DNA from 2 places in the Gordonia sp. BP-119 genome. Region 1 is predicted to be linked to the other one. Evidence: riboswitches for the same ligand, from Rfam matches in the RefSeq annotation. Region 1 holds a riboswitch; the other holds the start of a gene.
What was found. Region 1 has a riboswitch for cobalamin ahead of JW364_RS08885 (iron ABC transporter permease). Riboswitches for the same ligand answer to the same signal wherever they lie in the genome.

Region 1 (7,603 bases):
CGGGTCCGGATCGGGCGATGCGGGTGGTGTATTGGCCGGGTTGGTCGCCGACCATGCGGTTGTGTCGCGGGCAGGCGGGGGCGAGGTCGTCGATGTCGGTGAGTCCGCCTTTGGCCCAATCTTTGTGGGCGTGGTGGAGTTCGACCTGGGTGGCGGGCTGATCGCAGCCGGGTGCCGAACACACTTCCCCGTCGGGGCGGGCGAAGGAGACGAGGCGTTGTTCGCGGGTGGCCAGACGTCTGCCGCGCCCGAAGTGCAGGGGGACGGTGGTGGCGTCTTTGAAGATCGCCAACCATGGCTGGACGTCACCGGCCATCGCGATCAGGTCCCGGATGGGCAGCAGGGTTCCGGTGGCGGTGGTCGCGAGTCCGGCTTCGCGGATGAGGTCGCCGAGGTCGGCTTTGATGATCAGTTGCACGGGCAGGCCGCGGTGCGAGGTGCCGAGTGTTCCGTCGGCGAATCCGGCGGCGAGTGCGGCGTCGAGTGCGTCGTGATTGGTCTGGGCGAGGGTGCGGCCGTCGCGGTCGGCTGCGGTGGCCAGGGCTTCGGGGTCGGCGGTGCCGGCCGGGCCTTGGGGCGACTGTGGGTCGTCGGGGTTGTTGAGTCCGGGTTTGCCCCACACGGCGAACATCATGGTGAGTCGGGCGGCGAGTGCGGGTGTCAGGGTGCCCGATATTTTGGCGGTGCCGTCGGCGCGTTGCCGTCCGATCCACAGGCCGCGGCGTCGTTTCTGGTCGGTGTCATCGGCCAGGGTGCCGTCGGGGTCGAGGTGGGCAAGCAGCCGCGAGCCGAGTTGGGTGATGTCGGCCGGGGTGTGGTCGGTGGCGATCTCGGCCATCTGTCGTTCAGCGGCGACCTTGATGTCGTGGTCGACGGCGACCGGGATGCGGTCGAGGACGTCGAGGGTGGCCTGCACGTGCGCGGTGCCGACTGTTCCTTGTGCGAAAGCTTCGGCGAGGCAGGGGTATTCGGGTGGGAGGACCTCGCCGCCGAGGCTGGTGCGGTGGGCGGTGGCGTCCATCTGCTTACGGCGGCGCATCGGGTTCGAGACTCGTAGCCGGTGTGTCATGAACTGCATGAGGGTTCGGCAGCCGGCCTTGCGGGGTAGGTCGCGGGCCTCGACCTGATCGATCTGCCGGTCACCGGCAACGGTCAGACGCGCGATGGCGCGTTCGGTCTCCGCGGCGACGTCGATCAGTTCTTCGTCGGTGCACGAGGACAAGTCGACGGTCTGTAGTTCGTCGAGGTTCGCGTGGAGTTCGGCGACGAGTTCGGCCGCGCGGGACACGGGCGCGCCGTGGTCGGCGAGTGGTGTGGTGCTGGGCATGACGGTCACCTCCCCCGAAGAACCGTTGCTGCGAATGTACGTTCGAGTGTACACCCGCGTGGCCGGATGGCAATCCCAAAAAGCCATGTTGTGCAACGGTATTCGTCGGCTCGAACTTGTCGGTGCCTCATGGTAGGGGTGCGAACGCAGTCAGGTGTTGCGAACTTCGACGGTGGGTGCACTGGATTCCCATGGGCGGCGGCGCGACAATCGCCGCGGCCCCACGTGTTCAACGGGGCGTCCCGCGACTCACTCCAGCCAGTTGTTGCCCCCGAGGTCCAATTGCGCGACATCCAGGGAAGGGGTGATACCGGATTCCGGTGCGAGGCCGTGGTTCTCGAGAACGCCGCGCATGATCTCGGCGGCGTCGATGTTGAGTGGGCTCGACACCCACATCGCGTACGGCAGGTTCACGAAGCGGTTCTCGCGCACGGCCTTCAGGTTCCGGCTCGCCGGATTAGAACGCAGGGCGGCGATCTTCTCGTCGACCGACTGGCCGGGATAGTCGACGAACACGATGACGTCGGGGTCCGCGGTGGTGAGGCGTTCCCAGCTCACGGCGGTCCAGGTGTCCTCGATGTCCTCGGTCGCGTTGCGCGCGCCCGCGGCGTCGATGATGCCCTGCGGGCCGCCGAAGGATCCGGAGGAGAAGATGGTGTCCGAGACGCTGTCGAAGACGAAGACCGTCGGTTTCGCGGCGGGTTGTGGTGCGGCGCGCAGCTTCTCGAGGCGGTCGGCCACCTCGTCGGCCGCGGCGGCGCCCTGCTCGGGATTGCCGGTGAGGGTGCCGATGTTGCGCAGATCGGTGTCGAGCGCGACCCACGGGTCCATGGTGCCGCGCTGCGCCTCGCCCTCGGTCTGCCGGCACGCCTCGGACAACTGGTACACGTCGATGCCGTGTCCGGCGAGAATCTCGGGTGTGATCCCGCGCGACTCGCTCATGCCGTAGTTGTATCCGGCATACAGCACTTGGGGTTTCGCCGCGACGATGTTCTCGAGGGTGGGACGTTCGGTCGCGACCTCGTTCAGCGTGTCGACCTGGGGTCCGTACTCCAGCCGCAGGACGTCCTTGTCCCGGGCGAGCGCGCTGACCGCCACCATGTTGTCACGGGCACCCGCGGCGAGTGCGATCGCGATCATGCCGCCGTCGTTGACGAACAACCGGTCGAGGGGTTGCGGGTAAGCGACGTCGGCTCCGCAATTCGATACGGTGACAGTGCTTTCCGACGCCACAGTGCTGTCGGCACCGCAGGCGGTGGCAGTTCCCAGCGTCAGAGCCGCCGCCACGATGGCGACGGTCGGGTGGACTCGGGACGTACGTATGGTCAAAGGATGTCCTCTCACGGGATGTCTTTCGTCAGAGTGCTGGGGGCGGGTGTGGTGGTGGGAGTGTTCAGGAGCAGATGGGGCAGGCCCGTCGATGGATGGTCGACGACGGTGCCGGACACCTCGAAGACGTCGGCCAGCAGAGCCGGCGTCAGCACCTCGACCGGTGGCCCGTGCACGATGACACCGCCGTCGGAAACCACTGCGACGGAGTCGAAGTGACGCAACACGAGGTCGAGGTCGTGCATCGCCGCGACCACGGTGGCGTCGAGCTCGTCGAGAACCTCCATCAGGCGTAGTCGCCAGGCGGCGTCCAGGTGATTGGTGGGTTCGTCGAGCACCAGGATCGGGGTCTGCTGAGCGAGCGCGCGGGCGAGGACGACGCGGTGCCGTTCGCCGCCGGACAGCTGGGTGCACGAGCGGGTGCCCCAGCCGTCGAGCCCGACCTGGATCAACGCGCGATCGACCACCGTCTTGTCGTCGGAACTCCCGGTGGACCAGGCCGACCGGTACGGGGTCCGGCCGAGGCCGACCGCCTCGGCGACCGTCAGCTCAGCGGAGGGCTGTTCCTCCTGGCCGACCACCGCCATCGACATGGCGCGGCGTCGGGAGGGGATGTGGTGGAGGTCGTCTCCGTTCACCTCGACGGTGCCGGCGACTGGTCGTTCGAGACCGCACAGCGTGCGCAGCAGGGTGGTCTTGCCGGAACCGTTGGGCCCGACGATGGCCAGTCGGGTGCCGGCGGGGACCGCGAGATCGACATCCCGCAGTACGACGCGGCCACCGCGACGGCACGCAAGCGCGTTCGCGCGCAACGACATCGACGATGCGCGGGCGGGGTCGATCACGAGCCTCCCCCGAACACGTACTGGCGTCGTCCCATGAGGAACAGGAAGATCGGCGCCCCGATCAGGCCGGTCACGATGCCCAGCGGCATCTCGCGCGGTGCGGCCGCCACCCGTGAGATGACGTCGACCCACACCAGGAAGAGCGCACCGCCGCAGACCGCCACCGGCAACATCGCGCGGTGGGTGGCGCCGACCAGGAGTCGCGCCGCGTGCGGGACGATGAGACCGACGAAGCCGATGCCGCCCGCCACCGCGACGAGCACGCCGACCAGGAGACCCTGGACACCGAACAGCGCGTTGCGCATCGCCCGTACCGGCACGCCCAGCGACGTCGCGGTGTCGGTGCCGGCCGCGTAGGCATCGAGCCAGGAGTGGATGGCGAGCATGGCCACGACGGTGACCAGCACGACCGCCCCGGCGATCTGCACTTTCGCCCAGGTGGCGCCCGCGACGCTGCCGAGCATCCAGAACATCACGTTGTCGGCGGCGTGCGGGTCGGCGGCGGTGAACACGAGCAGCGACGACAACGCCATGAACGCCGACGACAACACCACCCCGGACAGGATGAGTCGCAGCGCGGTCAGCCCGCCCTGGGCGCGGGCCACCAGGTACACCGTGACGGTGGCGGCCAGCGCGCCGAGCAGCGCCCCGCCGGACAGCGCCCAGACGCCCAGTCCCGCGAGCACGCCGAGGGTCATCACCGCGGTGGCCCCGACCGCCGCGCCGGCGGACACACCCAGCAGGTACGGCTCGGCCAGTGGGTTGCGGACCAGGGCCTGCATGAGTGCGCCGGCCAGCGCCAGCCCGGCTCCGACCAGCGCGGCCAGCACGGACCGGGGCAACCGGAGATCCCAGATGATGACGGCGTGCGCGGAGTCGAGCTCAGCCCCGGTCATCCGGCCGACGACGGTGTGCCACACGTCGCCGACGGGGATGGTCTCCGCGCCGAAAGCGGTGGCCAGGGCGATGCTGAGGAGGGTGAGGACGAACAATACTGCGGCTAGCGGCGTCGACGGGAGTCGCCGGACCGACGGGGCGGTCGCGCTCTCGGTCGTGCCGTCGGTACGACGGGACACGGGTGGTACTGCCTATCGGTCTGGGTATCTGTGCGCGAGATACACGATGGACTCGAGCGAGAACGGCCGGTAATCGGACTCGGGATCGTGGCGCCGGCGCCTTCCCGGGTCGCCCCGGTGTCCGCGCCGAATCCGTCTCCCATACCGTTGCGCGCCAGTCCCGGATTCACACCGGGTTCCCTGACACCCACGTGTGCGGGTGTGACCGTTCTCGGCGCTCACGCTATCAACATCGACCGCCGACCGAACGCGCGGTCGGCCGGCGCAGCCCGGACAGCCGGCACGCGAGCACCTACGCTGGGTGCCGACGATCGATGAACCCGACGCGGAAACGGTGAACCGATGGACGTACGAGACACGAAACTGGCCATCATCGGGGCGGGTGCGGTGGGCACCGCGATCGCCTACTCATCCCTCATCCGAGGTGTCGCACGGACCATCGCCCTCCTCGACATCAACGCCGCCAAGGTGACCGCCGAGGTGCTCGACATGTCCCACGGCCTCGAGTTCGTGCCCCGCGCGGACATCATCGGATCCGACGACGTGTCGGTGTGCGCGGACGCTGACGTCGTCGTGTTCACCGCCGGCGCGAAGCAGAAGCCAGGGCAGTCGCGCCTCGAATTGGCCGAGGCCACAATCGGTCTCACACGAGCCATCCTCCCCGGGGTGCTGGCGGTGGCCCCGACCGCGATCTATGTGATGGTCACCAATCCCGTCGACATCGTCACCTACGCCGCCCAGGAGATCAGCGGGCTGTCACCGCACCAGGTCTTCGGGTCGGGCACGGTGCTGGACTCGTCCCGGCTGCGATTCCTGATCGCGCAACACTGCGGGGTCGCGGTACAGAGCGTGCACTCCTACATCGTCGGCGAACACGGCGACAGCGAGATCCCGCTGTGGAGTTCGGCGTCGATCGGGGGCGTGCCGCTCACCTCGTGGACGCCGCTACCCGGCCGTCCGGCGATGGACGTCGTTGCGCGCGAACGTATTCACCACGAGGTCGTGCACGCCGCGTACACCATCATCGAGGGCAAGGGGGCGACGAACTACGCGATCGGTCTGGCCTCGACGCGCATCGTCGAAGCGATCCTGAACAACGAACACCGGGTGCTGCCGGTGTCGACGCGGGCCGACGGTATCGAGGGGCTCGACGGCGTGTGCCTCTCGTTGCCGACCGTCGTCGACCGCGGTGGTGCCCAGACCCGGCTCGATGTCCCGCTGTCGGACTCCGAGCGGGCGGGTCTGCTGGCATCGGCGGAAACGCTGCGCGGGATGCAGGCGCGGTTCGGGTTCTGACGTCACACGGGGACGGTCCCGCGCAAGAACTCGAGCTGATCGGCGACCACCCGCTCGAAGTCGTCGCCGACGTAGATGTCGAAATGTTGTGCCGGATAACGAATCACTCGCGCTGCCGGGGCGCGGCGGGCGTACCGGGCAGTCGGTCCGGCCGGCGCCACGGTGTCCTTGTCGCAGATGCACACGAGCGTGGGACAGGTGAGCTTTCGCAATGCCCGACCAGGCGTGTGCAGCGGGATGGCGAGACCGACCCGCGCGGCGACCTCGTTGATGAACTCCAGGTCGTCGGGCACCAGCGGTAGGTATCCCGACACCGCGTCGGGTGCCGTCATCAGGGCGGCCGAGCCGGGCGCACCGGCGAGGCCGACGGTGACCGGCGGACGGCCCAGTGCCGAACCTGCCAGATCCGCGAGCGCGCGCACGGTCACCTTTGCCCCGGACGCCACGCCCAGCGCGGCGGTGGATGCGACGCCGCTGGTGAAGGGGCACTGGGAGATCACTGCGGCCACCCGGCCGTCGCGTTCGCCCGCGACGAGGACGTGTCCGCCGCCGAAGGAGGTGCCCCACAGCACTATCCGTGAGGTGTCGACACCGCTGAGTGTTCGGGCGAAGGCGATTGCCGCGGCCCAGTCGTCGAGTTGGCGGCGAATGGACAGCAGCTGTCGCGGTTCGCCGTCGCTGTCACCGAAGTGGCGGTAGTCGAACACCAGGCACGAGTATCCCGCGGCGGAGAAGCGCTCGGCGAACGCGTCCAGGCGCATCCGCCGGACCGCACCGAGCCCGTGCGCCATCACGATGACCGGCGCCGGAGTGGTTCCCTCGGGCCGGTACGACCAGGCCCGGCATGTCGTCCCGGACGAATCGAACTCGACGTCGTTCCTGATCATCGTTTCCCCGCTGTCGGTGGTTTCCTGGCCGGACTGTACCAATACGCGTTGTCGAATGGCAGGCTTGCCGGAGGCTGTGGAAAGCGAGATGGAACCCGACGTCGACGCTGCTAGCGTCTGCCGTCGTGAAGAGATTGATAGCGGGGGCGTTGATCGCCGGAGCGGCAGTATTCGGATTGACTGTGGGCGCGGGTGATTCCGACGCCAAGATCAAGCCGGGCAACTACAAACAGCAGCAACTCATCTACGGATTCGTTCCGATGCCGGAGTCGAATGCGCGGGTCATCGGCAACGGCATGTACACCGACTACTACGGGATCGGGCCGTGGAATCTGCAGCGTCAGCAGATCCAGCAGACTCCACACGGCGGCGTCGTGGCGCACACTGCGGACCCGGTGATGCAGTGGTTCGCGCGTACGGAGTTTCGGCGCACCAAGAACGGATATGTCGGCACAATGTACAGCTGGGGCGTCCCGCTCGGCAGTGCGCTGCTGAAGGAACAGCCGCGTCGCTGACCCCGCGCCTTCCGATGCCGGGTCCGGCCGATGGCGTGTCCGTCGGCCGGACCAATCTTCGCGTCGCATGCGCTTTTCGCCGGCCGGAACCCGTAGTGTCACTTCGTCACAATTGAGGTGTCGGGGGACACTACGAAGAAGGTCAAGCACGATGCGTTGCTCGCGAAAGATGGTTCCCGGATTTCTGGCCGCGGCGTCGATGACGGTAGCTCCGCTGATGGTGGCGGCACCCGCCGCGGCGGCAACCGACTACGCCAATTGCACCGAACTGCGCGGCGACTACCCGCACGGTGTCGGCAAGACCGGCGCCGTCGACTCGACGTCGGGT
Region 2 (7,603 bases), on a different contig from region 1:
GTTGGCCTCGGCCTCGAGTTCCTTCTCGAGAGCGTCCTTGGCCATCGCGTCGACACCGAAGCTCGACAGCAGTTTGCGAGTGATGTCGTAGGGCGGCAGCGTGCCGGATTCGAGTTCGTCGAGATGTGGCCGGATCTCCTTGTCGATGAACGCCCGCAGGGCGTCCCGAACCATCAGATCTTCTTCGGACCACTCGAACATCGTCACACTCCCAGACCGGTGTCCGCGCAGGGGCGAACACGTTTCAGTTTTGTCGTCCCCAACTGTGTCAGGAGTCACTGCCGATGTCTAGGTACGTCGTCGCAGATCTGTTCCTACCGAGCATCGGTGCAGGTGTAGAGGGTGGCCGGACGCACCTCCCGCGCGAAGAACCCGTCCGCATCGACGCACAGCAGGGCCTGCGCCACCGGCATCGCGACCACCACGTAGCCATCGCCGTGCTCGGCCTGCCCGGCACGCCAGGCATGGACTCGGTCGACGAACTGCGCGACACTCTCACCCCCGTGCGGGCGGGCCTCCGGGTCGGTGAACCACCCGCCGAGGTCGACGGGGTCGATCTCCTCCGGGGACAGGCCCGACCACGCACCGACATCGAGCGTCCGCAGCGCGTCGTCGACGATGAGGCCGCCTGTCGCGCCGAGTATCTCGGCGGTGGCGCGGGTCGCCGCCTCCGGGCCGCAGATGTCGATCGGGCGGGTGAGCGACGCGCTCAGAGCGAGCACGTCGCGTCGACCACGCTGATCGAGAACCGGGTCACCGCCGAACCGCACCGACCGGTTGGGGCCGGTGCGACCGGCGGTGATGATCTGCATTCCGGGCAGTGATCGCCTCAGTTCGGCACGGAGACCGCGCGAGCGCGGTCAGTCGCCTGCGACCGGGCCATCGCCCCCACGATCAGAGCGAACGAGACGGTGAGAACCGTCCACAGAATGACCTGGTTGGCGATCGCATACACCCGGAAATCCCCGATCACGTCACCGGGAAAGCCCGGGAACACGATCTGTCCGGCGTCGTCGCGGACCGGGCCGGGGACCTCGCTGAACGACGGCAGGAAGGCGAGCACGATCGCGATGCCGGCCAGATAGGCGACCGTGGCCGCGACCGCCGAGACCAACCCACCGATGCGCGGGCGCAACCACGACGCCAGGACCACCGCCGCGATGGCGAGGATCACCGACGACACGGTGATGGTGAGGAAGGCACCGGTTCGTTCGCCGATGGTGTCGTCGTCGCCGACGGCGGGTGGGTTCGCCGGGTAGGCGAAGAACGGGACGGCGAAGACGGCGACGAAACCGATGCCGCCGAGCACGCCCGCGACCGCACGGGGATCCGTGGCCGGATGACGGCTGCCGACGTGGCTCCACAAGACCGTGAACGCCACCGCGAAGAACGCGCCCATGCACACCGCGAACACGACGTTGCCGATCCCCGCGCCGAGGTTCTCCTGCATCGCGCGGGTGAACAACTCTCCGCCCTCACCATGGGTGTGACCACCCGGTTCGGCGGCATGGGCCAGGGCCTCCTCGGCCGCCGAGCGGGCGCTCTCGTAGTCGATGGCCTTGCCCACGACGGGTTCGAGGTAGAACCGCGCGAACACGAACGAGACGATGCCGGCGATCAGACCTGCGAGCAGGCCGGCGCCGATGAACTTCTTCTCCATGTCGACTCAGTGGCAGGGGAAGCCGAGGAAATGGCGGGCGTCGTGCACGAACTCGTGCACGTGGGTGTCGGAGCCGAAGACCGACACGACCCCCTGGTCGTAACCGAGGAAGTAGTACGCCAGCCCGGCGAGCAGCACGGTCAGGCTGAGCCAGAGCGCCGCGCTCGCGACGGAGATGTTCGGTACGGGCAGGGCACGGGCCGGGGCGACCGGTGATGCCGCCTCGGTACGGGGAGCTGTCATGGTGGGTCCTTTCGCCGATCTCGCGTCGGAGAGTTCACGGGTGGTGCACGCCGGCACGGCATCCTGACTCACGCATGCCCCGTCACGTCGACCGTGTCGATCTGGGCTGCGTTCACAGTGGCGCGACCGTTCCGGACTCTCACCGGATTCCCCGTACAGGCGTGAGGAGACTGTATACCGCGTTCTGTCGTACGAGTGCGACATAGTGGAGAGATGCCCCGCCCCTCGGTGCTCGACCGCTTCACCGCCCCCACCCGGCGGTGGTTCTCGGGTGCGTTCACCGCGCCCACCGCTGCGCAGAAGGGCGCCTGGACCTCCATCGCCGACGGCGCGAACACCTTGGTCATCGCACCGACCGGGTCCGGGAAGACCCTGGCCGCGTTCCTCTGGGCTCTCGATCGGCTCGCCGCCGACGCCGGCAATCGTCCCGCGGGCACCAAGGTCGTCTACATCTCGCCGTTGAAGGCGCTGGCAGTCGACGTCGAGCGCAACCTGCGCGCACCGCTGACCGGCATCACCCGGGCGGCCCAGGAGCTGAACCTTCCGGAGCCCAACATCACCGTGGGCGTGCGGTCGGGCGACACCTCCGCCGCCGATCGGCGTGCGCTGGTCAAAACCCCACCCGACATCCTCATCACCACCCCCGAGTCGCTGTACCTGATGCTCACCTCGGCCGCGCGGGAGAGTCTCACCGGCGTGGAGGCGATCATCGTCGACGAGGTCCACGCGGTCGCCGCGACCAAACGAGGTACCCATCTCGCGCTGACCCTCGAGCGCCTCGACGAACTGCTGGACAAACCCGCCCAGCGGATCGGCCTCTCGGCGACGGTCCGCCCGCCCGAGGTGGTCGCGGGGTTCCTGTCCGGCGCCGCGCCGTGCCAGGTGGTCAAACCGAAGGCCGACAAGACATTCGACCTGCGCGTCGACGTCCCCGTCGAGGACATGGCCAACATCCCGCCGCCGGTGTCCGATGCCGACCCCGCGGCGCTGGACGACGCGTTCTCGCCGACTGCCGGCTCGTTGTGGCCGTACGTCGAGGCCTCGATCGTCGACCAGATCGAGGCGAACCGCGCCACGATCGTCTTCGCCAACTCCCGACGCCTCGCCGAGAAGCTCACCGCTCGGCTCAACGAGATCCACGCCGAGCGCCACGGCGAGCCTGCCGAACCGACCGGCAATCCGTCGGTCGCGGGCGGCGCCCCGGCGTTCGTGATGGGCAGCGGCGCGAGCTCCGGCGCCGAGCCGGTTCTCGCCCGCGCCCATCACGGCTCGGTCAGCAAGGAGCAGCGCGCCCAGATCGAGGACGACCTGAAGGCCGGCCGCCTCTCGTGTGTGGTGGCCACCAGCTCACTCGAACTCGGCATCGACATGGGTGCGGTCGATCTCGTCATCCAGGTGGAGTCCCCGCCGTCGGTGGCGAGTGGACTGCAGCGGATCGGCCGCGCCGGGCACCAGGTCGGCGAGATCAGCCAGGGCATCCTCTACCCCAAGCACCGCACCGATCTGCTGCACTGCACGGTGACGGTGGGCCGGATGCTCGACGGCGCGATCGAGGAGATCAAGGTCCCGCAGAATCCGCTCGACATCCTCGCCCAGCAGACCATCGCGGCGGCCGCGGTCGACGACCTCGAGGTCGATCACTGGTACGAGGTCGTCCGGCGCGCGGCGCCCTACCGCGAACTGGGCCGGGGCGTCTTCGACGCGACCCTCGACCTGATCGCGGGCCGCTTCCCGTCCGACGAGTTCGCCGAACTGCGCCCCCGGGTGAACTGGGACCGCGACGCCGGAGTCATCACCGGCCGGCGCGGCGCCCAGCGGCTCGCCGTCACCTCGGGCGGTTCCATACCCGACCGCGGACTCTTCGGCGTGTTCATGGTCGGCGAGAAGGCCACTCGCGTAGGCGAACTCGACGAGGAGATGGTCTATGAGTCCCGAGTCGGCGATGTGTTCGCGCTGGGCGCCACCAGTTGGCGGATCGAGGACATCACCCACGACCGCGTACTCGTCTCCCCCGCGTTCGGTCAACCGGGCCGGTTGCCGTTCTGGATCGGTGACGCGATCGGACGCCCCGCCGAACTGGGCGCCGCGATCGGTGCCTTCACCCAGTCGGTCGCCGATCCCGGGAAGCTCGACGACCAGGCAGACCGGCTCGGGCTCACCGAGAACGCCCGCAGCAACCTCGCGACACTCATCGCCGAGCAGCGCGAGGCGACCGGACACCTGCCCACCGATCGCACGCTGGTCGTCGAGAGGTTCCGCGACGAACTCGGCGACTGGCGGGTGATCCTGCACTCCCCCTACGGCTTACGTGTACACGCCCCCTGGGCCAGTGCCATCTCGCAGCGCCTGCTGGAGACCCTCGGCATCGAGGGCGCCACCACCGCCTCCGACGACGGCATCATCCTGCGGATGCCCGACACCGACGACGCCCCTCCCGGAGCCGATGTGTTCCTCCTCGACCCCGACGAGGTCGAGCAACTCGTGACCGACGGTCTGGCCGACTCGTCGATGTTCGCGTCCCGTTTCCGCGAATGCGCCGCCCGCGCCCTGCTCCTGCCGCGCCGGGATCCGGGCCGGCGCGCCCCGCTGTGGCAACAGCGCCAGCGCAGCGCCCAACTGCTCTCTGTCGCATCCAAATTCCCCGACTTCCCGATCGTGCTCGAAGCCGTCCGCGAATGCCTGCAGGACGTCTACGACCTCCCCGCCCTGCTCGATCTGCTGAACCGCATCCGCACGCGCCGGATCCGGGTGGTGGAGACCGAGACCCAAAGCCCCTCTCCCTTCGCCGCGTCGCTGCTGTTCGGGTACGTGGGTGCGTTCATGTACGCCGACGACGCGCCGCTCGCCGAGCGCCGCGCGGCCGCCCTCTCCCTCGACACCAGCCTGCTGGCCCAGTTGCTCGGGCGCGTCGACCTGCGCGAGCTCCTCGATCCGGCGGTCATCGCCGACGTGATCGCCCGGCTCCAACGCCTGTCCCCCGAGCGTCAGGCGCGCGACGCCGAGGACATCGTCGACCTGCTGCGATGGCTGGGCCCGCTCACCACCGAGGAGGTCGCGGCCCGGTATCGCGGCGACGAGCCGGCCGCCGACCTGCTCACCGAGCTGCACCGGGTCGGGCAGATCATCTCGGTCAACCACAACGCACGTGCGCTGTGGGCGGCCATCGACGACACCGCCCGCCTCCGTGACGCTCTCGGGGTGCCCGCACCTCTCGGCATCCCGGCGGCCTATCTCGAGGAGGTGCCCGACCCAGTCGGAGACCTCATCGGCCGGTACGCCCGCACCCATGGCCCGTTCACCGTGCCCGAGGCCTCCGCTGCTCTGGGTATCGCGACCGGGGTCGTGCGCGACACCCTCAACCGTCTCGCATCGGAGCGACGCGTCGTCGAGGGTGACTTCCTGCCCGACGCCGGTATCGGCCCCCGGGACGGGCAATGGTGTCACGCCGACGTGCTGGGTCAGATCCGACGCGGTTCCCTGGCGGCGAGCCGCGCCGAGGTGGCTCCCGTCGGTACCGACGTCCTCACCCGGTTCCTCCTCGACTGGCAGCACGCGTCGTCGGGCACCCAGCTCCGGGGTGTCGACGGGGTGGCGACGGTCATCGACCAGCTGGCCGGGTTCCCGCTGCCGGCGTCCGCGTGGGAGTCCCTCGTACTGCCGGCCCGGGTGTCCGATTACGCAGCGCCGATGCTCGACGAACTGCTCAGCGCCGGTGAGGTCATCTGGTCCGGACACGGCCGCATCGGGAACTCCGACGGCTGGGTGGCGCTGCATCCCGCGGACGTCGCCGTCCTGACGCTGCCCGACGCCGACGAGATCGACACCACCCCGGTCCACGACGGGGTCACCGCCGCACTCGAACCCGGTGGTGCCCTGCGGTTCCCACAGATCGCCGCCGACATCAGCACCGGCACCACCACGCCGGCCGCCGACATCGAGAGTGCCCTGTGGGACCTCGTGTGGGCGGGCCGGGTCAGCAACGACAGCTTCGCGCCCGTCCGCGCCCTGCTGCAACCGCGGCGCAGCCCGTCCGCACCGCGCTCGGCGCCCGCGCATCGGGCACGCGGGCGCGCACCCCGGCTCCGGGCCGGCCTGTCGGCCCGGTACCTCACCGAACACTCCGTCGCTCCCCCGGTGTCGCCGACGGCGAGTGGCCGCTGGTTCGCCCTCGACCACCCGTCCACCGAGCCGACCATCGCCACGCAGGGCCTCTGCGATCAGTTGCTGACCCGATACGGCGTGATCACGCGCGGGAGCGTGGTCTCGGAGGAGGTGACCGGCGGCTTCGCGCGGGTCTACAAGGCGCTCACCGTGTTCGAGGACAACGGACATGTTCGTCGCGGCTACTACGTCGACGGCCTCGGCGGGGCGCAGTTCGCCTCGCCGGCCACGGTCGACGAATTGCGCCGGCATGCGCTGCCCGATCGCAAAGCGCCCCGCGAGGCAACCGTGCTGGCCGCGACGGACCCGGCCAATCCCTACGGGGCGGCGCTCGAGTGGCCGGCGTCTCGCGACGCCGAGGCCGGTCACCGCCCGGGCCGCAAACCGGGGGCGCTCGTGGTGATCGTCGACGGTGACGTGGTGTGTTTCGTCGAACGCGGCGGCAAGACGCTGCTGACGTTCAGCGACTCGATCCCGCGGCTGGAGTCGGCCGCAGGCGCGCTGGTCGCACTGGTCCGGCGGGGCCGGATCGCGCGTCTGACGATCGACCACATCGACTCGGAACCCGTGCGCGCCACCGACTTCGGCAAGGTGCTCGTCGAAGCGGGATTCTCGACGACCCCGCGCGGCATCCGGCTGCGTTTCGGTGATCATGCCTGAGGTGGACCATGCCTGAGGGCGACACCGTCTACGCGGCCGCCGCACGACTGCGGGCGGGGCTCGCGGGACGGGTGCTCGAGTCGTCGGACTTCCGCATCCCGTCGCTGGCCACCGCGGACCTCTCCGGACGCGAGGTCCTCGCGGTGCGATCGGTGGGCAAGCACCTGCTGATCGACGTCGCCGAGAGCGGTCCGGGTGTCGGCGACACCCTCAGCATCCACTCGCATCTGAAGATGGAGGGGGCCTGGCACGTTCATCCTCGCGGGCAACGGTGGCGGCGGCCCGCCTATCAAGCGCGTGCGGTCCTGCGAACTGCCGACCACGAGGCCGTGGGTTTCGACCTGGGGGTCCTTGAACTCCTCGCCGACCCGGACGCGGCGCTCGCCTACCTCGGTCCCGACCTGCTCGCCGACGACTTCGATCGTGAAGAGGCGATCCGGCGACTCGCCGCGCACCCCGACGAGACCATCGGGTCGGCACTCCTCGATCAACGCCTCATCGCGGGGATCGGCAACGTCTTCCGCAGTGAGATCTGCTTCCTCCGCCGTGTCCTCCCCACCCGGCCGGTGGGCGAGGTGGATCTCGGCCCGGTGGTCGATCTCAGCCGGCGTCTCCTGTGGGCCAACCGGATGCGCTCGGCGCGCACCACCACGGGCAACACCTCACCCAACGCGCGGATGTGGGTGTACGGCCGTCACGGTCGGTTGTGCCGGCGCTGTGCGACCCCGGTGAAGCGCGGCGAACTCGAATCCCCCGGCGGGGAGCGCTCGGTCTACTGGTGTCCCCGGTGTCAGATCTGAGGCGGCCGAGGCCCCCTCACACGGGGTAGCGCTCGGGCTCGGGCCCGAACTCGAAGCGGCGGGCGGTGATCGAGTCGAC

Region 2: linked by a shared signal. The riboswitch ahead of JW364_RS01705 (CbtB-domain containing protein) and the one ahead of JW364_RS08885 (iron ABC transporter permease) in region 1 are both predicted to bind cobalamin.

What each region holds. Positions count from the first base shown of each region.
Region 1 is NZ_JAFFZF010000011.1:24,269-31,871, reverse strand. It holds gene JW364_RS08900 (HNH endonuclease signature motif containing protein) at 1-1,327, opposite strand, end outside; gene JW364_RS08895 (ABC transporter substrate-binding protein) at 1,577-2,656, opposite strand; gene JW364_RS08890 (ABC transporter ATP-binding protein) at 2,668-3,474, opposite strand; gene JW364_RS08885 (iron ABC transporter permease) at 3,498-4,577, opposite strand; cobalamin riboswitch at 4,624-4,802, opposite strand; gene JW364_RS08880 (L-lactate dehydrogenase) at 4,920-5,873, shown strand; gene JW364_RS08875 (alpha/beta fold hydrolase) at 5,876-6,760, opposite strand; gene JW364_RS08870 (hypothetical protein) at 6,886-7,275, shown strand; gene JW364_RS08865 (excalibur calcium-binding domain-containing protein) at 7,427-7,603, shown strand, end outside.
Region 2 is NZ_JAFFZF010000002.1:82,435-90,037, forward strand. It holds gene JW364_RS01690 (acyl-CoA dehydrogenase family protein) at 1-201, opposite strand, end outside; gene JW364_RS01695 (histidine phosphatase family protein) at 315-812, opposite strand; gene JW364_RS01700 (CbtA family protein) at 830-1,660, opposite strand; gene JW364_RS01705 (CbtB-domain containing protein) at 1,667-1,903, opposite strand; cobalamin riboswitch at 1,939-2,099, opposite strand; gene JW364_RS01710 (ATP-dependent helicase) at 2,117-6,724, shown strand; gene JW364_RS01715 (DNA-formamidopyrimidine glycosylase family protein) at 6,733-7,524, shown strand; gene JW364_RS01720 (pyridoxamine 5'-phosphate oxidase family protein) at 7,541-7,603, opposite strand, start outside.